3 regions of the Comamonas sp. 23 genome follow, and region 2 is predicted to be linked to each of the others. Evidence: predicted binding sites of a transcription regulator. Region 2 holds the regulator's gene; each other region holds the start of a gene.
The links. Region 2 encodes LexA, which represses DNA repair genes until DNA is damaged. Its sites were predicted from a motif close to ACTGTATNNNNATACAGT; they were not measured.
Positions count from the first base shown of each region.

Region 1: the regulator LexA is predicted to act here: its motif matches at 5,161-5,178, upstream of ACPEE1_RS19735 (VRR-NUC domain-containing protein).
Region 3: the regulator LexA is predicted to act here: its motif matches at 7,251-7,268, upstream of ACPEE1_RS17165 (DNA topoisomerase IV subunit B).

Region 1 is NZ_CP187127.1:4,376,824-4,386,559, forward strand. It holds gene ACPEE1_RS19725 (TonB-dependent receptor family protein) at 1-906, opposite strand, end outside; gene ACPEE1_RS19730 (helicase C-terminal domain-containing protein) at 989-3,319, opposite strand; gene ACPEE1_RS19735 (VRR-NUC domain-containing protein) at 3,316-5,124, opposite strand; gene ACPEE1_RS19740 (hypothetical protein) at 5,426-5,911, shown strand; gene ACPEE1_RS19745 (hypothetical protein) at 5,908-6,402, shown strand; gene ACPEE1_RS19750 (superoxide dismutase) at 6,458-7,084, shown strand; gene ACPEE1_RS19755 (ZIP family metal transporter) at 7,145-8,083, shown strand; gene ACPEE1_RS19760 (hypothetical protein) at 8,164-8,571, opposite strand; gene ACPEE1_RS19765 (helix-turn-helix domain-containing protein) at 8,760-9,044, opposite strand; gene ACPEE1_RS19770 (hypothetical protein) at 9,133-9,561, shown strand.
Region 2 is NZ_CP187127.1:3,102,083-3,111,818, reverse strand. It holds gene ACPEE1_RS14065 (crotonase/enoyl-CoA hydratase family protein) at 72-866, shown strand; gene ACPEE1_RS14060 (PLP-dependent aminotransferase family protein) at 895-2,340, opposite strand; gene ACPEE1_RS14055 (carboxymuconolactone decarboxylase family protein) at 2,448-2,885, shown strand; gene ACPEE1_RS14050 (SDR family oxidoreductase) at 2,919-3,644, shown strand; gene ACPEE1_RS14045 (FMN-dependent NADH-azoreductase) at 3,703-4,338, shown strand; gene ACPEE1_RS14040 (IS481 family transposase) at 4,680-5,627, shown strand; gene ACPEE1_RS14035 (hypothetical protein) at 5,795-6,382, opposite strand; gene lexA (transcriptional repressor LexA) at 6,518-7,234, opposite strand; gene ACPEE1_RS14025 (asparaginase) at 7,349-8,368, shown strand; gene adk (adenylate kinase) at 8,466-9,122, opposite strand; gene kdsB (3-deoxy-manno-octulosonate cytidylyltransferase) at 9,340-9,736, opposite strand, start outside.
Region 3 is NZ_CP187127.1:3,777,759-3,787,494, forward strand. It holds gene ACPEE1_RS17145 (Bug family tripartite tricarboxylate transporter substrate binding protein) at 1-100, opposite strand, end outside; gene ACPEE1_RS17150 (amidase) at 231-1,691, opposite strand; gene ACPEE1_RS17155 (LysR family transcriptional regulator) at 1,799-2,713, shown strand; gene parC (DNA topoisomerase IV subunit A) at 2,793-5,153, opposite strand; gene ACPEE1_RS17165 (DNA topoisomerase IV subunit B) at 5,241-7,217, opposite strand; gene ACPEE1_RS17170 (MFS transporter) at 7,457-8,680, shown strand; gene ACPEE1_RS17175 (hypothetical protein) at 8,694-8,867, shown strand; gene ACPEE1_RS17180 (class I SAM-dependent methyltransferase) at 8,871-9,416, shown strand; gene ACPEE1_RS17185 (hypothetical protein) at 9,675-9,736, shown strand, end outside.

The DNA.
Region 1 (9,736 bases), 1.3 Mb from region 2:
ATAGGTGGCGCCCAGCTGCTGCTGCTCCAGCGATTTGCGCGTGTTGTACTGCTCGGCCACGCTGCTGGCTTGGCGCGGATTGGCCTGCCACTGCGCCATGGTCAGGCCCTGCGGGTCTTGCGCATCGCCCCGGGTGTGGTTGGCCACCAGGGTCAGCTTGTCGTCATGCGCCAGCGGAATCACCAGCTTGGCATTGAGCAGGTTGCGGTCGGCCTCGCTGTGCTCGCGGTAGCCATCGGTCATGAAGCGGCTGGTGCTCAGCACATAGCCCATGCCGCCTTCCGTCTGGCCGCTGGCCTTCAGGCTGTAGCGCTGCTGGCCATCGCTGCCCACGCTCACGCCGGTCTCCAGCTTCAGCGGGCCTTGCGGGTCTTCGGTGTAAAAGCTCAGCACGCCCCCCGAGGCATTGCCGTACAGCGCCGAATACGGGCCGCGCAGCACCTCCACCCGCTCCAGACTGGAGATATCGACATTCGAGGTCTGGCCCTGGCCATCGGGCATGGTCGCGGGGATGCCGTCGACATACAGGCGCACGCCGCGCACACCAAAGGTGGAGCGCGCGCCATAGCCGCGCACGCTTAGCTGCAAGTCCTGGGCGTAGTTGTTACGGTTGTTCAGCGTCAGGCCCGGCACGCTGCCCAGCGCTTCGGACAGGTTGACCTGCATCTGCCGATCCTGCAGCTCGCTGCCCTCCACCACATTGGCCGATGCCGGCAGTTGCAGCAGATCGGCCGTGCCAACGGCCGAGCGCACCGACACGGTCGGCAAGGTGGCTTCGGCAGCGGGGGTTTCAGCGGTGGAGGGGGTTGCTGGTGCGGTCTGCGCGGCGGCGGACAGGGCGCACAGCAGCGCAGCGGCCCCGGCCACAGGGCGCAGGGGCGAGAGAGAAAAGGCTTGGATCGGCATAGAGGCCGCTATTTTCTTACAGCGTTTGATGCTATGGGAAATTTGGTACATAAACCCCTGCTCTCCTCTGAGAAACCCCAATCTACCACCGTTGCGGCTGCCACCAGCTAGGCAGCAGCGCGCGCACCTGGGCGCGGTGAAAGCGGTCGTCGATCAGCACCACCACGCCCCGGTCATCCTCACTGCGAATCACCCGCCCAGCCGCCTGCACCACCTTGCGCAGCCCCGGGTAGAGGTAGGTGTAGTCATAGGCCTTGGCAGCGCCAAAGCGCTGGGCCATGGCCTGCTGCATATGCGTGTTGATGGGGTTGACCTGGGGCAGGCCCAGGGTGGCAATAAAGGCGCCTATCAGCCGGTTGCCCGGCAAGTCCACCCCTTCTGAAAACGCCCCGCCCAGCACGGCCAGGCCAATGCCCTGCCCGGCCTCGTCAAAGCGCGCCAAAAAGGCGGCGCGCCCGGCATCATCCATGGCCGAGGTCTGGCAGAACAGCGGCAGCTGCGGCTGCAGGCGCTGCATGCATTTGGCCGCGCGCTGCAAATAATCAAAGCTGCTGAAAAAGCAGAGGTAGTTGCCCGGCTGGCGGGCAAACTGCGCTGCCACCACTTCGGCAATCGGCACCAGCGACTGCGCCCGGTCCTGGTAGCGGGTGGAGATATGCCCCGCAATCTGCACCTGCAGCTGCGCGGCCTGGAAGGGCGACGGCACATCGACCCACTGCGTGGTGGGCGGCAGGCCCAGCAGATCCTGGTAGAAGGCCTGCGGCCCCAGGGTGCCGGAGAACAGCACCGTGGCGCAGGCGGCGCTATGGCGCGCGGCCAGGTGCGGCGCGGGCACCACATTGCGGATGCAGAGCGTGGACATCGGCCCCCGGCGGCCGGCAGATGCACCGCCCAAAGCACTGCCCCATAGGCTGATATCAAACAGCGCATGCGGCCCCAGCTGCTCGGCCAGGTTCAGCCAAGAGAGTGCCTCCAGGTAAAAGCCCAGCACCGCGTCGCCCGGCAGCATGGGGCTGTCGCCCTGGGCCTGGGCAATGGCGGCCACGGCGCGCTGCACGGCGCCCAGCAGGCCGGGTGGCAGCTCGGCATAGACCTGGTAGTCCTGGCCGCCCTCTTGCTGGGCCTTGTTCAGGGCCGTCCATTGCCGGTTCAAGGCATCCAGCGATTTCTTGACCGGGCCGGTTGCCGCCTTGCGCGCTGCTGCCAGGGTGTGCTGCGGCAGCTCGGCCGTGTACATGCGGCGGGCGCGTTCGAGCAGGTTGTGGGCCTCGTCCACCAGCACGCCCACCTTCCACTGGTGGGCCTGGGTCAGCGCGTACAGCATCGCGGCGCTGTCGTAAAAGTAGTGGTAGTCGCCAACGACCACATCGCTCCAGCGCGCCAGCTCCTGGGTCAGGTAATAGGGGCAGACCTGGTGCTGCAGCGCCAGCGTACGTACCCTGTCGGGCGTCAGCATCGGCTCCTGCGCCAGGGCCTGGGCGCGGGCAGCGGGCAGGCGGTCGTAAAAGCCCTGGGCCAGCGGGCAGGATTCGCCATGGCAGGCCTTGTCCGGGTGCTCGCAGCTTTTGTCGCGCGCCTGCAGATCCACCACGCGCAGCGGCACCGCGCCCGTCTGGCCCTGCAGCGCCGTCTGCAACAGGCCCAGCGCATGCAAGGCCAGCCGATGGCCGGTGGTCTTGGCGGTCAGAAAAAACAGCTTGTCCAAGCCTTGCTCTGCACTGGCCTTGAGCATGGGGAAGATGGTGGCCACGGTCTTGCCAATGCCGGTGGGCGCCTGCGCCATCAAACAGCTGCCGCCGCCCGCCTGCAAACCCGCCTTGGCCGTGCGGTACACCGCCACCGACAGCGCCCGCTGCCCGGTACGGAACTGCGCAAACGGAAAGCGCAGCGCCGTGAGCGCCGCATCCCGCGCGCTGCGGTGCGCGGCCTCGCTGCGCGCCCAATCCAAAAACAAGCGGCATTGCTGCTCAAAAAACGCCTGCAGCTCGGCGGCGCTGAAGGGCTCGGCCAGCACCGTCTCTTGCTGCGTGCCCACGTTGAAATAGACCAGCGCCACCTTCAAGCGGGGCAGGCCCCGCTCCAGGCACAGCAGATGGCCGTAGACCTTGGCCTGCGCCCAGTGCAGGGCGCGGTGGTTGTCGCGCACGCTGTCGATCTGGCCCCGGTAGGTCTTGATTTCTTCGAGCTGACCCAGGGCCGGGTCAAAGCCATCGGCGCGGCCGCGTACCTGCAGGTCTTCAAAGCTGCCCGCCAGGCGCAGCTCCGCCTCATAGCCCGCGCCCCGGCGGGCACGCACCAGGCCATGGCCTTCGATGCCTTCCAGCGCCGATGGCGCTGGCGTAAAGCGCAAATCCAGATCGCCCGCGCGGGCGGTGAACTCGCACAAGGCGCGCACCGCCACGGTGTAGCTCATGCGCCCGCCTCGCGCCACTGCACATGGCAGACGCCCACGGGGATGCCATGGGCGGCGCAGTATTCCAGCCAGCGGATCTGGTTGTCCTGCAGCTTGTCGCCTGGGCCCTTGACCTCCACCAGCTGGTAGCGCCCTTCCTGCGGCCAAAAGCGCACCAGATCCGGAAAGCCCGTGCGGTTGGCCTGCAGGTTGCCAAGCAGGCGCTGGAACAGAAGTTGGAGGTGGGCCGCCGGTATGCAGGCCAGCGCATGGTCCAGCAGCGCCTGCGTCAACGTGCCCCAAAACACAAAGGGCGATTGCAGGCCAGCCTTGTCGGCAAAGCGCTGGCGGATTACCTCGGCGTAGCTACCGTCGTCCAAGGTCGCCAGACAAGCCTCAAACAGCGCCGCACGCCGCGCAACAAAATCGGGCGCATAGACATCGGCCGGCCCCGCCTGGAACGGATGAAAAAACGCCCCCGGCAAAGGCGCAAAAATCGCCGGCCAGCACAGCAGACCAAACAGCGAGTTGACCAGCGCGTTCTCGACATAAAACACCGGTGCGTCCTCGCGGTGCCAGTGGTCGCGCAAGGCGTACTCCACCGGCATCAGGCGCAGGCCTTCGGTGGCATCGGCGGTGTTCATCGCGTCGCCAGCGCGCAAGGCGGCCTCCAACGCGGCCGCATCGCTCAGCGCATCCATCGCCGCCAGATCGGGCGCCATGCGTGGCATGCGCAGCACGCGCTCCAGCGCCACATCCTCGCGCAGCTGCGCCACCTCGGGTTTGAGCGCGCGGCGGCTGGCGCTGCGCTGGCCCAGGTGGCGGCGCAGGCGTGGCAGCATGCGGGCCAGGCGCTGGCTTTCTTCATCGCTTTCGGGCTGCTGCGCGGCTGCGCTGGCGAGGGCCAGAGCCTCGTCAAAACGCTCCATGCGTTCGAGCACGCGCATGCGGCGGTGGCGTGCGCCCGGATAGCGGCTGGCGGCATAGGCCTGCTCGGCCAGCGCCCAGCTTTGGCTGCGCTCGCAGGCCTGGCCCAGGCGCAGCAGCACCTTGGCGTGGCGCTGCTGCAGCCAGGGGTTGGCGCTGCGCCAGGCGGCCAGCGCGTCCATCAAGGCCTGGCGGTCTTCGTCCTCATCCACCGCCTGGCGCCACTGCTGCAGCTGGCGGTAGCCCTGCACATCGGCACGGGTCTGGAAGGCGCGCGACTGCGCATCAAAGGCCACCGTCTCGTATTTGAAGATGCCCAGGTCGGCCAGCACAAACTCCGACCAGTCCTGGTGCAGATTGCCAAAGAACATCAGCCGCAAGCCTTCGGCCAGCTCGCCGACCGTCACGCGCCAGGCGGCATGCTCGGCCTGGGGGTGCCAGCTTCGGTAGGGCTGCAGCTGCTCTTGGGCTTCTTGCTCGGTGCTTGGATCAGACTGCTGAGCCCATTGCGCAAGCTGGGCCAGCATGTCTGCCTTGCGCAGCGAGCGTGCCAATCCGGCGTTGGCAAAGATCTGCAGCAGCTCGGGCTTGGTGTGCAGCGCAAACAGCTCGGCCAGCGCCATGTCGGCATCGGCATCGATCCAGCCCAGTGCCAGCAGGGGCTGTGCGGCAGCATGCACATCGGGGATTTCGTCGTAGACCAGCTTGTCCGCGCGGAACCAGGGCCCGCGCCGCATCAGCATGCGCACCATCAGCGCCTGCGACGGCATGGGGGCCTGCGCAAAGTCCGCCAAAAACTGCTGCTCCTGCGCATCGAGCACATCGCCATAGCGTTGCCCCAGCCACTGCAGCGCGCGCTCGAAGTTGTGCAGGTAGTAGTAGCGGTGGGGGGCCAGCATGGGGGGTCGGATGCGGTGAAGGTGAGTGATAGCTTATCTGTATTTTTATACAGCTATTTTAACTTTGCCGCCATGTCCCCTTCTGGCCCTCAGGCTCGCGCAGCCGATAGCACTATTCCACTGCTTGCAGGCAGGCTATATACAAATGAGTTTGCGAATAGAAACGATTCTCATTTATTATGTTTTTATTTGACGCTGCCTTGATGCCGAGCAAAGTGTTTTCCGTTTATCCCGTGGAGGCGAGCCAACCGTGCCAAACCCAGACAGTGACATCCATCCGTTGGTGCAGGAGCACGGTGTGATGCTGCGCCACTATGCTGCACTGCAAGCGCGCTGCACGGCCCAGGTCGATGCACTGCGCGCGGAAGTCGAGGCGCTGCGCGCCCAAGTCACCCAGCTGCGGGCCCAGGTCATCATGCGCGACAGCGCCCTCATCTGGGAGCGCGAGGACCGCCTGGTGCACCTGTCGGCCATCGCCAACCGCGCGGCCGTCACGGCCGTGCGCCGCTGTGTGGACCCGGCCGCGACGATGGAAGTGGCCGCCGTGCCCCCGCCCCCACCCGATGCCTATCTGCAAGAGCTGGGCCAGCATGCCACCAACCTGGTGATCTGCCAGACCGGCTGCATCAGCCACGGGGGTTACTGGCGCGAGCATGACCAATGCAAGCGCCTGGGCAGCACCTGCCTGCTCGAAGACCCCCAGGCCTTTGTCCCCACAGAAACCGCCAAGGCCTCGCACGCCTGGGTGATGACGGCGGCCAGCGTGCCCGCCAAGGAGCTGCCATGAGCTCGCGTTTTCCGTCCTCCGTATCGGGCCCGCTGCTGCTGCGCGAATGGGAGCGCCTGACCCAGACCGGCGTGGAAGCCAGCCGCGACAACCGCCCCGAGCAAGCGCTGGCCTGGCATGAGCATGCACTGCGCGTGGCGCACCAGCTGTTCCACGATGCGCCGGCCGGCGTCTGCGCCGATGACCGCCTGGCCGCCTTTGTGGTGGCGCACCTGAACCTGGCCGACTGCTTCAACACCTTGAGCCAGCCGATATCGGCCGGCGAGTGCATCAACTGCGCCCACCACCAGCTGCTGGCCTTGACGCGCGACGACCATGCCAGCGCCGATCTGCGATCGGCCGCCTGCAAGCACCTGCACCACACCTTTGCCGCCTTGACCGAGCACCACAACCGCTGCGCCGCCCGCGAGCGCGAGGATGCGATGGAGCGGCAGGCCCACAGCGTTCCCATGCCTTCGGGCAACCCGCCGCCGGGCACGCTGCTGCACTGACAGCCGCCGCACCGGCATTAACCCACTGTTCTCCACTCAACAACTGACACACGATATGTCCTATACCCTGCCCAAGCTGGCCTATGCCTACGATGCCCTGGAGCCCAATATTGACGCCCAGACGATGGAGATCCATTACAGCAAGCACCACCAGACCTATGTGAACAACCTCAATGCGGCGGTTGAAGGCACGGAGTTCGCCAACCTGCCCGTCGAAGCGCTGGTGGCCCAGGTGGAATCGCTGCCCGAGAAGCTGCGCCTGCCCGTGCGCAACAACGGCGGCGGCCACGCCAACCACAGCCTGTTCTGGGAAGTGATGTCGCCCAGCGGCGGGGGCCTGCCCCAAGGCGATGTGGCCCAGGCCATCGATGCCGACCTGGGTGGTTTTGACGCGTTCAAGGATGCCTTCACCAAGGCGGCACTGAGCCGTTTTGGCAGCGGCTGGGCCTGGCTGACCGTGACCCCTGCAGGCAAGCTGGCGGTGGAAAGCAGCGCCAACCAGGACTCGCCCCTGATGAAGGGCATTGGCTCGGGCAACACCCCCATCCTGGGCCTGGATGTGTGGGAGCACGCTTACTACCTGAAGTACCAAAACCGCCGCCCTGAATACATTGCCGCTTTCTACAATGTGGTGGACTGGGGCGTCGTTGCCCGCAAGTACGCCGCTGCACTGGGCAAGTAAGTCACTCCCTTCTTCGAGCACGCGAGCACGCACATGACCCCAGGCAACCAACCAATGGAAATGGACAACCAGCCCGATCCGCGCGATGACGCATCGCGCAGCACCGCCAGCCCTGCGCCAAAACCGGCGCTCAAGCTGCAAACCCGCATCGGTCTGTTGATCTGTGCCCTGGGGGTATTTGCGCTGGCCGCACTGATCTGGGATGGCTTGAAAAACCAGCCCTCGGTGCGCAACGCATTGCTGGGCGGCTGCATGGCCGCGCTGGCCACTGCCTTGGGCACCTTGCCCGTGCTGCTGGCCCAGCGCCCGTCGGAGCGCACACGGGATACCTTGTTTGGCTTTGGCGCCGGCGTGATGCTGGCCGCCTGCGCGTTCTCGCTGGTCATCCCCGCACTGGATGCCGCACGCGCCTCGAATATCTTTGGCGGCAGCGCCTGGGCTGCTGGCGGCGTCGTCGGCACCTCCATCCTGCTGGGCGGCATGGCCCTCTTGGTGATGGACCGCCTGCTGCCCCACGAACATTTCATCAAAGGCCGGGAAGGCGCCAGCGCCCAGCAGCTGCGCCGCACCTGGCTCTTTGTGTTTGCAATCATCCTGCACAACCTGCCAGAAGGCCTGGCCATTGGCGTGGGCTACGCCGGCAATGAAGGCATGCGCGCCAATGCGCTCGCCATCGGCATCTCCATCCAGGATGTCCCCGAAGGCTTTGTCGTCGCCGCCGCACTGCTGGCCGTCGGCTACAGCCGAGGCTTCTCCGTCCTGCTGGGCATCGCCTCCGGCCTGGTCGAACCCCTGGGCGCCGTCGCCGGCGCCGCCATCATCGGCAGCTCCGCCCTGCTTCTGCCTTGGGGCCTGGGCTTCGCCGCCGGCGCCATGCTCTTCGTCATCAGCCACGAAATCATCCCGGAATCGCACCGCAAGGGGCATGAGTTTTTTGCGACTACGGGGTTGATGGTGGGGTTTGTGTTGATGATGGTGTTGGATACGGCGCTGGGGTGAGGGGGCTGCGGGCGCGTTAGAGATACGCGCCAGTACTGCACGCGGCGTGCTAAGTGGCCCAGCGGATTCAGGAAAGATTGCTAACTCGCTGCGGTGGCAGCTAAGCCCGTCTGATATTTGAAGAGGCGCAACTCATGCTTGGCCCTAGATCGCTTATGCAGCAGTTCCTCAATGTCCAACACCCCAATATCAACACCATAGATGTCGTTCAGGTTGGTTGAAAGATCCTCAGCGACGAATACGTCGTCGAGATCGAAGATACCAACCGCTTCGAAATTTGTTCGATCGCCTGGCCCTTCGTGGTTCGCATCGCTCAAGCCAGGGAGCATGTCCACAGCGCGGCTGTATGCCGCCTCTGGGTCGCCGGCTGCGAACATATGCAATGCGAGAAAGTGATGTTCTTCACTGCGAAGAACCTCGTACGGCGGTGGATTGTTCAACCAAAGGTTTTCCTCCTTCATGAGGAAGTGAGCCACATACAAAGGCATAAGTGAGGTGCTTTCAAGGGATAAGGTTTACGGCGAATTTACGCCCTAATCGAGGAGAGCCTCTATCTCCGCTCCTTAACAGGAAAGAACAGGCAAAGGCACCAGATACACCGGGGCTATCCGACTTTCTCCACGCTCGCTCGCACACGCAGTTTTCCGCAACCCAAAGCTGCGTAGTCTGCCCCCTTTTAGCTTCGGCTTCTCGTCTTCTTGCTAGCTGCGAATAGGTTGCTATCCCGTCTTTCGAGGTATTCCGCAAGGACCTCCAACGGTGGCACACCAAGCGCCTCAGCGAACTCCACCAATTCCACAGCATCAATGCGACGCTCGCCGCGCTCGCACTTGGACACAAACGTCTGCGTGTTGCCAAGCCGCTGTGCCAGCTCCACTTGCGACACGCCCATACGCTTGCGCGTGGCAGTGAGAACGGACAGTAAGAGCTGGTAGTTGGGATTGTGGGTGGAGCGGTACATGGTGGATGGACATGAAACTGCTCACAAGTTAAAGTCCGTTCTGGAATAGTCTGAAATGGACTATTTCTGCAACCAAACCGCCCTCTGAATGCTTGCAAGCACGCCACCCGAGCGTCCGCATTTATGTATCAACCTGAAAGGATTTATTGCTATGGAGCACGAGCACAAGCTCCTTGTCGTGACCGATGAAGTCGTCAGTCAAACTTCCTTGGGTGAAGGCCTTATCGAAGTTGATCCCTCTGGTTCCGGAGTGGATGAGCAGGATGATGCTCGCATGCACCAACAAGCGCTGCGACGGTTCAGGCCTATACAGCTATGGATCTGTCTGCTGTTTTTCGTTGAAGGGGTCTTGGGAGTGTTTGTTGTTGGCTGGCCGGCGCTGATTCTTTGCATTCTGGGAATCTTGTATATGGCATGGGTGGCCAAGCGGTCTAATGCGCCAGCAAGTGAGGACATGAATCAAGGGCACATGTATGGCGGAGATGCAAGACTGCCGACCACCCGATGGCGGCCATAACGCCTAGTCAAATTGATCGACCGCATCCAGCCTAAAACAGCGATCAATGGCTGAGCACTGCCATCAGAAGCTCGATACCAACTTCGATGCAACGTCTACCCCTTTGAAGATCTCCCGGCCTCCGCCAACCCGAACTCCAAGAATTGCCGTTTACGATTCATCGGCTCTCTGCACC
Region 2 (9,736 bases):
CGTATGCTCTGGCTCATTCGGCGCACAGCGCTGACCACATCGAGACCTACCCGGAACCAGGAGCCCTTTCCATGACTGCATTTTTGAAGTACGAACAGCAAGGCCATGTCGTTACCCTGACGATGAACCAGCCCGAGCGCCGCAATCCGCTGACCGGCAACACGGCGGTGGCGGAGATCCTGGCCGCCTGCGAGACCATTGCGGCCGACAGCAGCGTGCGGGCCGTCGTCCTGACGGGCGAGGGCCCCGCGTTCTCGTCGGGTGGCGACATCAAGACCATGCAGCAGCAGTCCTTTGGCGATGTCGATGGCATGCGCATCCGCGATGACTACCGCCGTGGCATCCAGCGCCTGCCGCTGGCGCTGTTCAACCTGGAGGTGCCCACCATCGCGGCGATCAATGGAGCGGCGGTGGGCGCGGGCCTGGACCTGGCCTGCATGTGCGATCTGCGCGTGGCCTCGGACAAGGCCAAGTTTGCCGAGAGCTTTGTGAAGATGGGCATCATCCCCGGCGACGGCGGTGCCTGGCTGCTGCCCCGCGTGATCGGCATGGCGCGCGCGGCCGAGCTGTCGCTGACCGGCCGCATGATTGATGCCGCCACCGCCTTGCAGTGGGGCCTGGTCTCGCAGGTGGTGCCGCCCGAGGAATTGCTGAACGCCGCCAACGCCCTGGCCAGCGAGATTGCGGCCAACCCGCCCCAGGTCACCCGCATGACCAAGAAGCTGATGCGCGAAGGCATGCACCAGAGCCTGGCTTCGTTGCTGGAGCTGTCAGCCGCCTACCAGGCGCTGGCCCACCAGACGGCTGACCACCGCGAAGCGGTGACTGCCTTCTTGGAAAAGCGCACGCCTGCGTTTAAGGGCTAAGCAGTCCGTCTTCCTGGTCCGCGTTCCGCTAGCCGAAGGCTTGTTGGATCTGGCCCGCCAGCTGTAAGGCCTGCGCCTCGCTGGTGATATTGGCAAAGCCCATCAGCAGGCCTTGGCGAGGGGCTGCGTCGATATACCAGCGCGACAGCGGGTGCGTGGCCAGGCCCTGTACGCGGGCGCGCTGGGCCACCAGGCTGTCGTTGTCGCCGTCCTGGATCTGGCCGAGCAAGTGCAGACCGCCGGGCTGCAAGTCAATGCGCAGGCGATCGCCCAGCACTTGCTGAAAACTGCGCTGTGCGACTGCGCGGCGCTCGGCATACAAGAGCCGCATCTTCTTGAGGTGGCGGGCAAAGTGGCCCTGGGCCATGAAGTCGGCCACGCTGGCCTGCAGCAGATAGGGGCAGCCGGCATTGAGGTTGGAGCTGACGGCCTGAAAGCGGGGCACGACCTCGAGCGGCACCACCGCGTAGGCCAGGCGCAGGCCGGGAAACATCACCTTGCTGAAGGTGCCGGCGTAGATCACGCGGTCCTGCCGGTCCAGGCTTTTGAGGGCGGGCAGGGGCCGGCCCTGGTAGCGGAACTCGCTGTCGTAGTCGTCTTCGATGATCCAGCTGCCCGCCTCGCTCGCCCATTCGAGCAGCGCCATGCGCCGCTCCAGCGACAGAGTCACGCCCAGCGGGCTTTGGTGCGAAGGCGTCACCATCGCAAACCGCGCATAGGGGCTCAGCTGCCGGCCCGCATCCACCTGCAGGCCCTGGGCATCGACGGGCACGGGCACGATCTGTACGGCGGCATTTTGCAAAAACGGCCGCGCCAGGATATAGCCCGGGTCCTCAAACCAGAAGGCATCGCCAGGGCTGGCCAGGCTGCGCAGGCTCAGCTCCAGGGTGTTGCGCAGGCCGGTGGTGACAAAGACCTGCTCGGGCACGCAGGTCACGCCGCGCGAGACCGCCAGGTAGGCCGCAATGCGCTGGCGCAGCTCCTCATCGCCTTGCGGGTTGGGGTAGGCCAGGCGGTAGGGCTCGCTGCTGCGCAGGCGGTGGGTGACCAGCCGGTTCCAGACCTTGCGCGGAAAGGCATCGATCGCGGGCAGGCCCAGCTGCAAGGGGCGGGGCTGCAGGCCGTCGTGGTCCACGATATCGGCGGCCGGTGGCTGGGCGATGGCTTGCGGCGCCGGGGCCGTGGCAGCCGGGGGCAGGCTCGGTGATATGACGGTGCCCGCCGCGCCGCGCCCCTGGAAGTAGCCTTCGTCGGCAAGGATGCGGTAGGCCAGATCGACGGTGCCGCGCGCCAGGTTCAGCTCGGTGGACAGCGCCCGCGACGCAGGCACCCGGTCGCCGGCGCGCAGATGGCCTTGCGCAATGGCGGTCTTGAAGCGCTGGCAGATCTGCAGGTACATGGGCAGCTGCAGGCTGCGGTCGATGTGCAGCTGCAGCGCTGGCACAGGGTGGGAATTGGGAGGGTCAGAAATCATGGCCTAGTCATTTTTGCATTTCTTGGCTCTTTTGGCTTGGCCAAGACAACTGCATACTGCCTATCAGCAACGGAATTCACCGACGCAACCCAGCCATGGAGATAGCTATGCAAACCCGACTCGACTTCTACACCGCCGACCCCGCCATCATGAAGGCCCTGATGGGCGTGGAAAACCAGATTGCCAAGGGCAGCCTGGACATTCTGCTCAAGGAACTGGTGCGCCTGCGCGCCTCGCAGATCAATGGCTGCGCCTTTTGTCTGGACATGCATGTGACCGATGCGGTCAAGGCCGGCGAATCCAGCCGCCGCCTGGCCACCGTGGCCGCCTGGCGTGAGACGCCGTTCTTCAGCGACCGCGAACGCGCTGCGCTGGAATGGACCGAGGCGCTGACCCTGGTGTCGCACAACCATGTGCCCGATGCCGTCTGGGAGGCCGTGCGCCCCCACTTCACGGATGCCGAGCTGATGGAGCTGACGGCCGTGATCACCTCGATCAACAGCTGGAACCGCTTTGCGATTGCCTTTCGCAAGATGCCGGTTTAAGAAGCTAGCTCCCGGCGTGGCGCAAGACGGCCTATGAAAGTCCTGGTTCTGGGCGGCTGCAAGCTGCTGGGCGCGAAGGTGGTCAGCAATCTGCGGCAGCTGGGCTACCCGGTGGTTGCGGATGTGGACCCCAGGCTGCCAGCTGCGCTGCATGGCGCCCAGGTGCTGATTGATGTGCGCGAGCCACCTGTGATGGAGACGGCCGATGCGCTGGCGAGCTGGGCGAGCATATGCCGCCAGCTAAATGCCGCCATCGCCGCTGCAGCAGTGGCGCACCATATTGCGCTGTCGGCCTTGGGGTTGCAGCGCTTGCAGCACAGCGGCTACTACCAGGCGCTGGCGCTGCGAGAGCAGCTGATCCAGGCAGGCAGCACGCCTTATACGGTGCTGCGTGCCGCACCCCTGTACGAAAGTCTGGCACGGCTGGCACAGGGCAGCCCTGCCGGTACGGCGCTGACCATGCCCGTAGCGCGTATGCAGGCGATGGCCGCAGAGGACCTGGCGATGTTGGTGGCCGATGCCGCGCTGGCGCAGCCGTTGGATGGCTGCATGGAGGTGGCCGGGCCCCAGAAGATGGCGATGGCCGACTGGATGCAGCAGTACCTGCGCTTGCGCGGCGACCCGCGGGAAGTGCTGGGCGATGCCCACGCTCTGTATCGGGGGGCGTTGCTGGACGGTGACAGCTTGCTGCCCACGGGACCCGCTCGCCTGGGGCGGACCACGCTGGCGGCCTGGGTCTGCAAATGCAGTGCGGCTTGATGCCCCAGGCATTGGCTGGACACCGGGGTGTGATTATTTTCAAACGATTGGACGACTGATGACCCGTACCTTGCTCTTGAACTGTGGCCCCCATGGCCAGGCCAGCCATGGCTACCAACTGGCGGCCGATATGCTCGCCGAGTTGGGCCTGGCGCAGCAGCCGCTGCGCGAGCGCGACTTGGTGGCCACCCCGATACCGCCGATCAGCCGCGACTATGCGCTGGCGATCACCGCCAATGCGAGCGCGGATGCACCGGCGCTGGCCTGGTCCGAAACGCTGATCAAGGAGTTGGAAGACAGCGATCTGCTGATGATTCTGACCCCCATGCACAACTTTGCGGTGCCGGCCACGCTCAAGCTCTGGCTGGACCATGTGATCCGCATCCACCGCAGCTTTGCATCCACGCCTGAAGGGAAGATCGGCCTGATGAAAGACCGGCCCACCTTGGTGTTGGTGAGCTCGGGCGGCTTCCACACGGGCCCCCGGGCCCGGCAGGAAGATTTTCTGACGCCTTACTTGCGCTATGCGCTGGCCTCCATCGGCATCCGCAATGTGCATTTTGTATTGCTGCAAGGCCTGGTATTTGGCCCCGATGCCGTCGCCGCTGCGGTGGATAGCGCAAGAGATACCTTGCGGGAGCAGCTGGCGCCCTTCAAGCAGCAGGCGCTGGAGGTGGTCGCTGCTGCGCGCTGACAGCACGCGTAGCTGGTGCAAGTGGGCAGCAGGGAGCGATGGCTGACAGCGCGGGGTGCCCAGCGCATGGGCCTTGCACCACCAAGGCCTGGCCTGGACGGCAGGGAGGGGTGCTGCTGGACTGGGCAGGTCTGTACTGCCGTTGCACCTGTCTTGCATGTTGCCCAGACTATCTCAGCGTCGTTCTGGAAACCCTCCGGTAGGCTGTTGCCTGGCTGCTCACCCCTAGCCGGCCGCACCTAGCTGTGAAGGTTCAATAGGTTGTATCCGGTGTTCATCCGGGTTGGATTTGAGAGACTGGAAGTCGCCAAACACCCAACCCACTCAGGACAGCCAACCGGATGAACACTCATAAGCATGCCCGACTTACCTTTGCCCGGAGACTGGAGATGGTCAAACAGATGACCTTGCAAGGCCTGGATGCCTCTCAGGCCGGAGCCCTTCAAGGCGTCACCGCACAGACCGCTCGCAAGTGGCTGGGCCGCTACCTCTCGGGCGGCGAAGCAGCCCTGGCCGATGCTTCCTCCAGGCCCATTTGCTCTCCCAAAGCCATCTGCGAGTCCAAGGCCTTACTCATTGTTGAGCTACGCAAACGCCGCATGCTGCAGTCGCGCATTGCCAGCTACGCAGGCGTCTCGGCGTCCACCGTGAGCCGGGTATTGGCCCGTGCGGGCCTGTCTCGACTCAGCGATCTGCAGCCGTCCGAGCCCGTGGTTCGCTATGAGCACGATGCGCCTGGAGACATGCTGCACATCGATACCAAGAAGCTCGGGCGCATCGTTCGGCCCAGCCACCGCGTCACAGGCAATCGGCGCGATTCGGTCGATGGTGCGGGATGGGAGACACTGTTCGTGGCCATTGACGACCACGCACGCATTGCCTTTACCGCTATGCATCCGGACGAGAAAACGCCGCAAGCCGTCGCCTTTCTGCGCAACGCCGTGGCGTACTACGCGGGGCTTGGAGTGAGCATCAAACGCCTGCTGACCGACAACGGTGCGGCATTCCGCTCAAGGGAGTTCGCTGCGGCCTGCAACGCCTTGGGCGTGCAGCACAAGTTCACCAGGCCGTACCGGCCACAGACCAACGGCAAGGCCGAGCGATTCATCCAATCGGCGCTGCGCGAGTGGGCCTATGGTTGGACATACCAGAATTCAGCTGAGCGAACACAAGCCTTACATCGCTGGCAGCATTACTACAACTGGCACAGGCCTCACAGCGGCATTGGTCGAATTACCCCGATGGCCAGGCTCAAATCTGCAAACAACCTCTTGACAGTTCACACCTAGCCGGCCGCACCTAGCCGGCCGCACCTAGCGGCAATCGGGTCTGCCTGCGGCAAGATGCCGCGCCGGGGACGCTGAGCCCCATGCGCAAACCTTCGGCTAGTCTGGCCCTGTTTGCGGCGTTCAACGCATGCTGGGGGCCAGACTTGATCCCCGCCCTGGGCGGCGGCTTAGACCGCGTGCAGATGTTCCAGCCGCTCCAGGCGCTCGAGCTCGGCACAGATATCGGCCATGCTGCCCGACATGGCCCAGCGCATACCTTTTTGGCGGTGCAGGCTGGCCGGTTGGGCCCAGTACATCTTGATGGGCGCATCATTGGCGGCCTGGGCGCTGCAGCGCTGCACCGACAGGAAGGGGCGGGTGTGGGACTGCGCAGCTGCTGAGAGGCGACGGCGCGCAGCGGGTTTGCGCGGCAGGCGGATGCGGTCGATGGGGCGCTGCACTGGTGCACCATCGGCAGGCGAGTCAACGCGGGGCGTGTCCATGCAGGAGGTATCCGCGCCTGACGTATCCACGCTGGACTGAGCTACCGGGCCATCGAGCAAGCTCAGCTGCTGGGCGGCGCCGCGCTGTACAGCGGCAGAGGACGCGGTGGCAAAGCAGTGCACCTGGGCGGCCAGTTGGCCGTCATTGGCGGCGCCATGGCCGGGGCGGCGGCGGTTGCTGCGCACAATGGCACGCTGGATGGACTGGAACCAGGGCAGGCCGGCGACGAGGGAAAAAGGCGCAAGCGCGCGCAATGCATCTGCTACAAGCATAGGAGACTCCTTGGTATACGGGTAACAGCAGGATTGCGCAGGGCGAGCGCATCCCCCAGGGCTGTGGGCCAAGAGCCCACAACGCCCGCTACCTGGGGTTGCGCAGAAAAGGGAGGGCCGAGGGGGCCGCTAGGCCTAGTTCAGCATCGTGTTGCGGATCAGGCCCACGGCAATGCCTTCGATCTCAAAGGGCTCGCCGGGCTGCACGATGATGGGCAGGTAATCCGGGTTTTCGGCCAGCAGTTCAATGCCGTCCTTGGTGCGCTGGAGGCGCTTGACGGTGACATCATCGCCCAGGCGCGCCACGATGATCTGGCCGTTGCGGGCCTCGCGCGTGGCTTTGACGGCCAGCAGATCGCCATCGATGATGCCGACATCGCGCATCGACATGCCGCGCACCTTGAGCAGGTAATCGGGCTGCTGCTGGAACAGGCCGCCCTCCACGGTATAGGTTTGGTCGACATGCTCTTGCGCCAGGATGGGCGAGCCGGCCGAGACGCGGCCAATCAGCGGCAGGGCCAGCTGGGCGAGCTCTTGCACCACACGGCCCAGGCCGGCCGTGGCATTGGACACGCCTGCCAGCGGCGACGAAAAGCGCGTGCCACGTGCGGCGTTGATAGAGCGCACGGTATCGCTTTGCAGGCGAATCCCCCGGGAGGTGCCGCTGACCAGCTCGATCACGCCCTTGCGGGCCAGCGCCTTGAGATGGTCTTCTGCCGAATTGGCCGATTTGAAGCCCAGTTTGCTGGCAATCTCGGCGCGCGTTGGCGGGGCGCCGGTGCGCGAAATGGCGGTCTGGATCAGGTCCAGAATTTCTTGTTGGCGCGCGGTCAGTTTGGGATGGTCTCGCATAAGATCTCCGTGTGATCTGCGGTGCCGGGCAGAAGCAAAGCCACTGTGCATCCCAACACCTGTATATCAATCCAGTACCTGTATTTTTAACCAGTTTTTTGCAGGAGGCAAGCCTTGCAGCCAAAAATTTTGATCATCGGCACCGGCGGCACCATTGCCGGCATGGCTGATGACGCCGAGAAACCCGGCCAATACCGCGCGGCCCAGCTGTCCATCGCGGCCTTGCTGGCGGGCGTGAGCGGTATTGAGACAGCTGCGGCAGGCCCGCTGGATGCGGTGCAGATAGCGCAAATTGATAGCAAGGACATGAATGACGAGGTCTGGCATGCGCTGCTCAAGCGCTGCGATGCGGCCATGCACGATGAGACCGTGCGTGCTGTTGTTATCACCCACGGAACCGATACGCTCGAAGAGACTGCCTGGTTCCTGCATTGCGCTTTAGGGCGCCTGGCCAAGCCCGTGGTGCTGACCTGTGCCATGCGCCCGGCCAATGCCTTGATGCCCGATGGCCCGCAGAACCTGAAGGACGCCGTGGCCGCCGCTGCGGCGTTGGCTGCGGATGGCCAGCCGCTGCTGCGCGAGGTCGTGGCCGTGACGGGCGGCGGCGAGCTGCACAGCGCGCGCTGGCTGCAAAAGGTGCATCCGCACCGTTTGCTGGCCTTTTCATCGGGCGAGCAGGGGCCCCTGGGCTGGGTGGATGGCGTGACCGTGCGCCTGCGCCAGGGCTATGCCTCGCTGGCACCAGGCGCAGCGGATGGCTACACCGGCAGCCAGTGGCTGGCCGCCTTGCCTGCCCCCGCCAGCCAGCCCTGGCCCTGGGTGGAGATCGTGACCAGCCATGCCGGTATGCGCCCCGGGCTGGTGGACGCCCTGCAGGCCCAGGGCATCGACGGTCTGGTGGTGGCAACCACCGGCAATGGCACCGTGCATCAGGTGCTGCTGGAGGCCATGGCGCGCGCACGCCAGCAAGGTCTGCCGGTATGGCGCAGCAGCCGCTGCAGCGATGGTGTGATCAGCGATGCGGTACTGCCCGGGGTGGCCGATTTGGAAAAGGACTTGGCGGTGGCCTTGACGCCCTACAAATGCCGGGTCAGCTTGCAACTGGCGCTGGCGCAGGTCCAAGCCAAGGCCTAAAGCAGCCGCCACATGCCGGTCTGCTGATGGCATGAGCAGGCATTAAAAAAGCCACTGTCGCAAGACAGTGGCTGTGCGGATAAGTCTGTGCGACTTATCAGGCCTGCAGTGCGGCAATGGCGCGCTGCGTGATCTCTTCGACCGAGCCCATGCCACTGATGGCGCGGTACTTGGGGGCGGCGGCCGGGTCTTGTGCGGCCCAGCTGCCGTAGTAGTCCACCAAGGGGCGGGTCTGGTTGCTGTACACATCCAGGCGCTTCTTGACGGTTTCTTCCTTGTCGTCTTCGCGCTGCACCAGGGGCTCGCCGGTCACATCGTCGAGGCCTTCGGTCTTGGGCGGGTTGAACTTGACGTGGTAGGTACGGCCGGAAGCGGGGTGGCTGCGGCGGCCGCTCATGCGCTCGATGATGGCCTCAAACGGCACATCGATCTCCAGCACATAGTCGAGCTTGACACCGGCGGCCTTCATCGCGTCGGCCTGGGGGATGGTTCGGGGGAAGCCGTCAAACAGGAAGCCATTGGCGCAGTCGGCCTGGGCGATACGTTCCTTGACCAGATTGATGATCAGATCGTCACTGACCAGCTGGCCGGCGTCCATCACGGCCTTGGCTTGCAAGCCCAGCGGCGTGCCAGCCTTGACGGCAGCACGCAGCATGTCGCCGGTGGAAATCTGGGGAATACCGTATTTTTGGCAGATGAAGGCAGCTTGCGTACCTTTGCCGGCGCCGGGTGCTCCCAAAAGAATTAATTTCATGACGGTCCTTGGAGAATAAAAAACTTGCACGGCAAAAGCGGGCACTAAAGCCCGCTTTTACACAAAAAAACTGGGCTTGAGCATATCACGCATCAGGGGATTGTCAGCGAACTGGCACCAATACCGTGTCTCGGCTGCGCGAGACAGGCATGCTGCGCCTTTTAGCTTACGGTGCGCTTGCATCGGTGGCCGTCGCGGTGCAGGGCAGGCACGCGGGTTACATCACCGCGCCCAGCAGCTGGCGCACGCGCACCAGGTCTTCGGGCGTATCGACGCCCGAGCCAGGGATCTGCCGCGTCACATGCACGGCGATGCGGTGGCCATGCCAGATCGCGCGCAGCTGCTCGAGCATCTCGATTTGCTCGGTCGGGGCCTGGCTGAGCGTAGGGAAAGTATGCAAAAACTGGGCGCGGTAGCTGTAGATGCCCATATGGTGCAGCGGCGCAAAACCGGGCGTGCCGGTGGTGCCGGGGTTCTTCCACCAGGCCATATTCACAAAATCACGGCCCCAGGGGATGGGCGCGCGGCTAAAATAGCTGGCCAGGCCCTGTGCATCGAGCACCACCTTGACGACATTGGGGCTGAGCAGCGACTCCAGATCAGCAATCGGGTGC
Region 3 (9,736 bases), 680 kb from region 2:
TCGCACGGTCAGGGTAGCCATGCGCCAGCACTGGGCGCCATGCCAGGCCGGCAGCGCCTGCGGCCAGGTAGGTCAAAAAGCGGTGACGGGATATCGGCATGGACATGGGATCTACCTTTTTTGCGGAAAACGAGGGCAAGGGAGGGATCAGACAGGCGTTGCAGCAACGCCTTCCTGGGTGGGAGCGCAGCCTTAGAAGACGCGCCGGGTCAACGATCTACAGCGTGCTGTCAGCCCAGCAAAGGGCTGCGCACCCGGGCATGGCCGCTGGCCTGGTCATAGGCATGGCCGATTTGCAGCAGCGCCTTGTCCGACTGCGTGGGCCCGATGATCTGCAGGCCGGCAGGCAGCCCGTTGGGGCCAAACCCGGCCGGTACCGACAAGGCCGGCAAGCCCGCCATCGTGGCGCCCACCACCGTCTGCATCCAGCGGTGGTAGGTGTCCATGCTGCGGCCGCCCACGGCATGGGGCCAGTCCAGCTCGGCGTCGAACGGAAACACCTGCGCAGCGGGCAGCACGACAAAGTCATAGCGCTCGTACAGGCGGCGCAGCACCTCGTACCAGCTGCTGCGCACCTTGGCGGCGGCATAGATATCCATGCCCGACAGCGCGCGGCCGCGCTCCATCTCCCACAGCGCCTCGGGCTTGAGCAGCGCACGCTTTTGCGGGTCGTCATACAGCGCCGCATTGGCGCCTGCCACGCTGAAGCTGCGCAGATCAATCCAGGCGCGCCACAGCTGCTCCAGGTCAAAGTCGGGCAGCACCTCATCGACCGTGCAGCCGATGTCGGCAAAGGCGCCCAGCGCCGCGCGGCAGGTCTCGAGCAGGCCCGGCTCGGTGGGCAGGTGCCCGCCCAGGTCACCCAGCCAGGCGATCTTGCGGCCCCGGAAATCGCGCTCCAGGCCCTGGCCCCAGTCCTGCGCGCCTTCGCTGCGGCGCGTGAGCGGCAAGCGCGCATCAAAGCCCGCCTGCACCGACAGCAGCAAGGCCAGATCGGGAATATCGCGTGCCATGGGCCCGGCCACGCTGAACTGCTGGAAGAACACCTCATCGCCCGGGCCATGCGGCACGCAGCCCACGGAGGTGCGCAGGCCGTAGACATTGTTGAAGGCCGCCGGCGTGCGCAGCGAGCCCATCATGTCCGAGCCATCTGCCACGGGCAGCATGCGCAAGGCCACCGCAACGGCTGCACCGCCGCTGCTGCCACCGGCCGAGCGGCTCTGGTCAAAGGCATTGCGGGTGGTGCCGTAGACCGGGTTGTAGGTGTGGCCGCCCAGGCCAAATTCCGGTGAATTGCTGCGCGCCACAAAGAGCGCTCCGCCCGCGCGCATGCGCTCAAAAATCACCGCATCGCTGCTGCTGACCTGGCCCTGGAAGATCGGCGAGCCCTTGGTGGTGACCATGCCGGCGGCCGGCGAAATGTCTTTGGGCGCCTGCGGAAAACCGTGCAGCGGCCCGCGGCTCTTGCCCTGGGCCAGTTCGGCATCGAGCTGTGCGGCTTGGGCCAGCAGCGGCTCGCACGGCATGGGCGCGACCAGCGCATTCACCTGGGGGTTCAACCGGTCAATCTGGCCCCAGAAGGCCTGCAGCACCTCGGTGCAGGACAACTCGCGCCGCTGGATGGCTGCCGACAGCGCCACGGCGCTCAACTCGACGATGCTGTGGTCGGCAGGAACAGGCTGGGATGGCATGGAATGTATGTCTCTTGGATGTCAGAAAAATCCAGCATAGGCAATGCGGCCTATTTCGACAATCACAATTTTTTGCGGTTATCGTTGCGTTTTTTGCAAAGCAGACCATGACTCCCTCGCAGCACCTCCAGGACACCGCCATCCGCTACTTTCTGGAAGTCGTGCGCAGCGGCTCGGTGAGCGAGGCCGCACTGCGCCTCAATGTCTCGGCCTCGGCCGTCAGCCGCCAGATCGCATCGCTGGAGGAAGTGCTGCAGGTGCCGCTGTTCGAGCGCCGCCCGCGCGGCATGGTCGCCAGTGCGGCCGGTGAGCTCTTGGCCACCCATGCCAAGCGCCATGCCTTGGATGCCGAGCGCGTGGTGGCCGATATCGAGGCACTGCAAGGCCTGCGCCGGGGCCAGGTGCGGGTCTGCGCATCGGCCGGCTTTGCGTTTGAGTTTTTGCCTCTCGCGATGGCCACGTTTCGCGAGCAGCACCCGGGCATGCAGTTCCAGCTGGTCTCGGCCTCGCCCGCCCAGGTGACCCAGGCGGTGCGCAATGGCGAGGCCGATGTGGGCCTGACCTACAGCCGCGCCGCCGTGCGCGATATCGATGTGCAGCACCGCCAGAATTCGCCGGTCATCCTGATCATGCCACCCGGCCACCCACTGGCCCGTTTTGCCAGCGTCAGCCTGGCGCAGATGCAGCCCTACCCGCTCGCGCTGCTGGACGACGGCAATACCGCGCGCCAGCTGTTTGACATTGCCAGCGGCCAGCGCGGCCTGGTGTTTGACCCGGTGCTCGAGAGCGGGCAGTTCGATGCGCTGGTGCGCTTTGTGCTGCACGGCGGCGGGCTCACCCTGGGCGGCGAGGTCACCGTGCGCGAGTATGTGCGCCGGGGCCTGCTGCACACCGTGCCCATCCGCGAGCGCGGCATGCATGCGCGCTCCATCGAGCTGCAAACGCTGACGGGCCGCAACCTGCCCCGGGGCGTGCGCGCTTTTGTCGACCATCTGCGGGCGCTGTTGCCCGCGCCGCGCTGATCGGCGCTGCAACGGCGGGCCATGAAAAAGCCCTGCCGGGCAATGCCGGGCAGGGCTTGGTCGTGCATGACCGCGCGCTTTATTCGACGCGGAACACGGCGCTGGGCTTGAAGCCCAGGTCTGCGAGCTTGCCCTTCTTGGCGCGTCCGGCCTTGGCGTTGTTGAGGCTGCGGATCTCAAGGGTTTCCTCACGGGCCTTGCCGCCGCGCCCCAAGCCTTCGATGCGGATGCTGCGCGTGTAGACGGCCACACCGGCCAAGCGGTCCTTGTCTTCCAGGTCAATGAGCTTGAGCCCCTTGCCGCCCTTGGCCATGTGGTTGAGCTCGCCGATCTCGAAGGTGAGGATGCGGCCACCCACCGAGGCGCAGGCCACGTGGCTGGCATCGGCCAGCGGCTGGCTACCGCTGCTGCCCGAGATATGCGAGGGGGCGCAGAGCGTGTCGCCCTCGTCCAGGCTGACAAAGGCCTTGCCGCCCTTTTGGCGTGAGACCATGTTTTCCACCAAGGCCGTGAAGCCATACCCCGCGCTGCTGGCCAGCAACAAATGGGCCGACAGCGGACCGGCAAAGTAGTACTGGATCTGGGTGCCCGCTTCCAGCTCCATCAAGGTGGTCACCGGCTGGCCATCACCGCGGCCGCCGGGCAGGTTGGCCACGGCGACCGAGTAGACCCGGCCGTTGCTGCCAAAGACCAGCAGCTGGTCGACCGTGCGGCATTCAAAGGTGCCATAGAGGCTGTCACCCGATTTGAAGCTGAAGCTGTCGGCCGCATGGCCGTGGCCGGTACGCGCGCGCACCCAGCCTTTTTCCGACACGACGACGGTGACCGGCTCATCGACCACCTTGACTTCGGCAACCGCCTTTTTCTCTTCCTGGATCAAGGTGCGGCGCGCATCGGCGAACTGCTTGGCGTCCGCTTCGATCTCCTTGACCATCAGGCGCTTGAGCGAGGCGGGGTTGGCCAGAATGTCTTCGAGCTTGCCCTGCTCTGCGCGCAGCTCGCTCAGCTCCTGCTCGATCTTGATCGCTTCCAAGCGGGCGAGCTGGCGCAGGCGGATTTCCAGGATGTCGTCGGCCTGGCGCTCGCTCAGGTCAAAGCGCGCCATCAGCGCGGCCTTGGGCTCGTCGCTGGCGCGGATGATGGCGATCACCTCGTCGATATTGAGCAGAATGGTCTGCCGGCCTTCCAGGATATGGATGCGGTCGAGCACCTTGGCGAGCCGGTGCTCGGAGCGGCGCGTGATCGTCGTCTGGCGGAACTCGATCCACTCTTCCAGCATCAGGCGCAGCGACTTTTGCGTGGGCTTGCCGTCGATGCCGATCATCGTCAGGTTGACCGACGAGGAGCTCTCCAGGCTGGTGTGCGCCAGCAGGCAGGTGATCAGCTCGGACTGCGGCGTCTTGCCGGTCTTGGGCTCGAACACCAGGCGCACGGCCGCATCCTTGCTCGACTCGTCGCGCACCACATCGAGCAATGACAGCACCGTGGCCTTGAGCTGGCTTTGCTCCTGGGTCAAGGTCTTCTTGCCGGTCTTGATCTTGGGGTTGGTCAGGTCCTCGATCTCTTCGAGTACCTTTTGCGAGGAAACGCCCGGCGGCAGCTCGTTGACGACCAGCTGCCACTGGCCACGCGCCAGCTCTTCGATGGTCCAGCGCGCACGCACCTTGATCGAGCCGCGCCCCGTACGGTAGGCGTCGGCAATGTCCTTGTCGCTGCTGATGATCTGGCCGCCACCGGGGAAGTCCGGGCCGGGGATGATCTGCTGCAGGTCGAAGTCGGTCATCGCCGGCTTCTTGATCAGCGCCACGCAGGCATCGGCCACCTCGCGCAGGTTGTGGCTGGGGATTTCGGTGGCAAGGCCCACCGCAATGCCGCTGGCGCCGTTGAGCAGCGAGAACGGCAGGCGCGCCGGCAGCTGGCTGGGCTCCTGGGTGGAGCCGTCGTAGTTGGGCACAAAGTCCACCGTGCCCATGTCGATCTCGTCGAGCAGCAGGCTGGTGATCTTGGACAGGCGCGCCTCGGTATAACGCATGGCCGCTGCGCCATCGCCATCGCGGCTGCCAAAGTTGCCCTGGCCGTCGATCAGCGGGTAGCGCTGGGCAAAGTCCTGGGCCATGCGCACCAGCGCGTCATAGGCCGATTGGTCGCCATGCGGGTGAAAGCGGCCCAGCACATCACCAACGACACGGGCGCTTTTGACCGGCTTGGCCGCCGTCGCGCGGTTGGGGCCGCTGTAGCCCAGGCCCATGCGCTCCATCGCAAACAGGATGCGTCGCTGCACGGGCTTCAAGCCATCGCAGACGTCTGGCAGTGCGCGGCCCTTGACCACCGACAGCGCATATTCCAGATAGGCGCGCTGCGCGTAATTGCCCAGGTCCAGGCTGTCGCCGTCCTCGGGCACCGGGTTGGACAGCAGGTCCTGACCGTTCTCTTCACTCATAGGGGTTCAGCTTTCTTTGCTTGTGGCACGGCTGCGCGCGGCTGGCTTGGGTTCGATTGTTTATTCAGCGGCGTGGGCAGCAGGACATCAGATATCAATTTCGACCTCGTGGCCGTGCAGCTCCATCAGGTCGCGGCGGGCCGCAGCCTCGCCCTTGCCCATCAGCTGGGTCATGACCTCACGGGTTTGCAGCACATCGGTCTGGCTCAGACGCACCGGCAGCAGGCGGCGGGTGTCCGGGTTCAGCGTGGTTTCCCACAGCTGCTCGGCATTCATCTCGCCCAGGCCCTTGAAGCGGCTGACCTGGCATTTCTCGCGCGGCACACCATCCTTGGCGGCCTTGTCGAAGATGGCATGCATCTCGGCCTCGTCGAGCGCATAGACCTTGGCCGCAGGCTTTTTGCCCCGGGCAGGAATATCGACGCGAAACAGCGGCGGCCGCGCCACACAGACATGGCCCTTGTCGATGAGCTGCGGGAAATGCTTGAAGAACAGGGTCAGCAGCAGCACCTGGATGTGCGAGCCGTCCACGTCGGCATCGCTCAGGATGCAGATCTTGCCGTAGCGCAGACCGCTCAGGTCCACCTCGTCATCGGGGCCATGCGGGTCCACGCCAATGGCTACCGAGATATCGTGGATTTCGGTATTGGCAAACAGGCGGTCGCGGTCCACTTCCCAGGTGTTGAGTACCTTGCCGCGCAGCGGCAGGATGGCCTGGGTTTCCTTGTCGCGGCCCATCTTGGCGCTGCCTCCGGCCGAATCACCCTCGACCAGAAACACCTCGTTATAGGCCAGGTCGCGGCTTTCACAATCGGTCAGCTTGCCGGGCAACACGGCCACGCCGCTGCCCTTGCGCTTTTCCACCTTCTGGCCGGCGCGCTGGCGCGTCTGCGCCGCCTTGATCGCGATCTCGGCGAGCTTCTTGCCGTATTCGACGTTCTGGTTGAGCCACAGCTCCAGCGCTGGCCGCACCATGCCCGAGACCAGGCGTACGGCATCGCGCGAGTTCAGGCGCTCCTTGATCTGGCCCTGGAACTGGGGATCGAGCACCTTGGCCGAGAGCACATAGCTGGCACGGGCAAACACATCCTCGGGCATCAGCTTGACGCCCTTGGGCAGCAACGAGTGCAGCTCGATAAAGCTCTTCACGGCCTGGAACAGGCCATCACGCAGCCCGCTTTCATGCGTGCCGCCCGCCGTGGTCGGGATCAGGTTGACATAGCTCTCGCGCACCGGCTGCCCTTCATCGGTAAAGGCCACGCACCACGATGCCCCTTCGCCCTCGGCAAAATGGTCATCGCTGCGGCCGGCAAAACCCTCGCCCTCGAACACGGGGATGATCGGGTCGACCGGCAGGGTCTGCAGCAGGTAGTCCTTGAGGCCACCCTTGTACTGCCAGGTCTGCGTCTCGCGGCTCTTGTCCTGCGTCAGCTGCACGCTCACGCCGGGCATCAGCACGGCCTTGCTCCGCAGCAGGTGTACCAGCTCGCCCATCGGCAGGTGGCTGGATTCGAAATACTTGGCATCGGGCCAGACGCGCACCGTCGTGCCCTGCTTGCGGTCCCCGCTGACCATCGCGCGCACCTGCAGAGGCTCGACCACATCGCCACCGGCAAAGGCCATCGTGGCGACCGAGCCATCGCGGTGCACCGTCACCTCCATGCGGGTGGCCAAGGCGTTGGTCACCGAAACCCCCACGCCATGCAGACCGCCCGAGAAGCTGTAGGCGCCGCCCTGGCCCTTGTCGAACTTGCCGCCCGCGTGCAGGCGGGTGAACACCAGCTCCACCACCGGCGCATGCTCTTCGGGGTGCATGCCAAACGGAATGCCCCGGCCATCGTCCTCGACACTGATGGAGCCATCGGTGTGCAGATAGACGCGGATCTTCTTGCCAAAGCCGGCGAGGGCCTCGTCGGCCGCGTTGTCGATCACCTCCTGGATGATGTGCAGCGGATTGTCGGTACGGGTATACATGCCCGGGCGCTGCTTGACCGGCTCAAGCCCCTTGAGAACCCGTATCGAGCCCTCTGCGTATTCACTGGTAGACGTGTTTTTGCTTGCCATAACTTTCCATTCTAGCGGCTGCCATTGTAAATAGCTGTATAGATAAACAGGTGGAACTTGTTGACGATTCACGACGCTTGGCCGCAAAAGCCTGCAATGGGCTTGGACAGCCACCGGGCAATATGCGGGCGACAGCCGGTTTTTGGCGTTGGAGTAACAATTTCTAGAACGTGCTTACGATCTCCCCGCGCGTAGAGACCGCAATCACGTTCTTAAATAACGAGACACATCCCCTGACTATGCAAAACAACGCACAACGATTGTCCATGGCCCGCGTGCTGCTGTGTGGCGGCGCCGTAGTGACCCTGTCCATGGGCATCCGCCACGGTTTTGGCCTCTGGCTGCAGCCGATCACCCAGGAGATGGGCTGGACGCGTGAGTCCTTCGCCTTGGCGCTGGCGGTGCAAAACCTCAGCTGGGGCCTGATCGGCATCTTTACCGGCATGCTGGCCGACCGCTTTGGCGCCAGCAAGGTGCTGGTCTGCGGCGCGCTGCTGTACGCGCTGGGCCTGGCCGGCATGGCCTGGGCGCCCAATACGCTGATGTTTGCGCTCACCGCCGGCCTTTTGATCGGCATGGCGCAAACGGGCACCACCTATGCGGTGATCTATGGCGTCATCGGGCGCCAGTTGCCAGCCGAGAAACGCTCCTGGGCCATGGGGGTGGCCGCGGCCGCGGGCTCCTTTGGCCAGTTCTTCATGGTGCCGGTCGAGGGCCAGCTGATCGCCAGCCTGGGCTGGCAGAACGCGCTGCTGGTCTGCGCAATCCTGGTGCTCACCATCGTGCCGCTGGCCATTGCGCTGCGCGAGCCCAATTTCCACGCGCTCAAGCACAGTGCTGCCGGTGGCGCGCAGCAAACCATTGCCCAGGCTGTGGCAGAGGCCTTTCGCAACCCCAGCTTTTTGCTGCTGACCGCAGGCTACTTTGTCTGCGGCTTCCAGGTGATGTTCATCGGCGTGCACATGCCCAGCTACCTGAAGGACTTCGGCCTGCCGCCGCATGTGGCCAGCTATTCGCTGGCGCTGATCGGCCTCTTTAACATCTTTGGCACCTACCTGGCCGGGTCGCTCGGCCAGCGCATGGCCAAGCGCTACCTGCTCTCGGGCATTTATTTCATCCGCGCCATCGCCATCGTGGTTTTCCTGCTGGTGCCCTTGTCGCCCTGGTCGGTCTATGTCTTTGCCGCAGTGATGGGCTTTTTGTGGCTGTCCACCGTGCCGCTCACCAACGGCGCCATCGCGCAGATCTTTGGCGTGCAGCACCTGTCCATGCTCAGCGGATTTGTGTTCTTCAGCCACCAGATCGGCAGCTTCCTGGGCATCTGGTTGGGCGGCTACCTCTATGACCGCACCGGCAGCTATGATGTGGTTTGGTATGTGGCCATTGGCCTGGGCGTATTCGCCGGCCTGGTCAATCTGCCGGTCAAGGAAGAGCCCGTGCAGCGGCTGCCGCTGGCGGCCTGATAACCGAACTTTCATGCAACAGCCTGCACCACCCACCGCCCCCACTGCTGGCGCCGCGCCGCTGCGCGGCTGGCAGCGCGCCGCCATCTGGCTACTGGTGGCGGTGCTGCTGGCGCTGGTGTTCATGCTCTACGCGCAACCGGAATTCATGGTGCAGATGGCTGACCATGTCTGGGCCTGTTTCTAGCGCATGCCCCATAGCCCCGCCCCCTCGCCCTGGATCACCCGCTTTGCGCCACTGATACCTGCAGGCGCCCAGGTGCTGGACCTGGCCTGCGGCCAGGGCCGCCATGCCCGCTACCTGCAGGCCCAGGGCTTGCGGGTAACCGGCGTTGACCGCGATGGCGCGGCGCTGCAGTCGCTGCAGGCGGACACGGCGGGAGAATGGCTGCTGGCCGATGTCGAAAACGGGGCCTGGCCGCTGGAAGGCCGGGCGTTCGACGCGGTGGTCGTCACCCACTATCTGTGGCGCCCGCTATGGCCGCACATTCTGGCCAGTGTGGCGCCCGGCGGGCTGCTGCTGTACGAGACCTTTGCCCAAGGCAATGCCGCCTATGGCAAGCCTTCCCGGCCCGACTTCCTGCTGCAGCCCGGCGAGCTGCTGCAAGTCTGTGCCAGCTGGTCTGTCATCGCCTATGAGGCAGGGCTGCTGCGCAACCCGGACCGGGTGGTGCAGCGGATTGCGGCACGCCGCCCGCTGGACGGGGCGCCCATCCCGGCTGCGCTGCTGGCCTGAGCCCCGGCCCGCTTTGCATAACTTTGCGGCGCACGCAATGGCGCCCGCTCCTGCGCCAAGCCAATAGGCATGCGGTTTTCGCTTTGTCACACCTGCCACAAAGCTGGCCCAACTTCCTCCACATTTGGCTCCTATAGTTCAGTCATGGGCTCTGCGGAGAGGCGTAAACACACTCCAGTTTCTCTGTTTCACCCGCTTCTTTCTGTCCCACACCAGATCGCGGCCTGGCCGCAGAGCCTCTTTTTACAAAGGAATGCCATGAGTTCTCAACCACTTCGCCACCGTCTGCTGTGCAGCACCGCCGTGACTGCAGCCCTCTG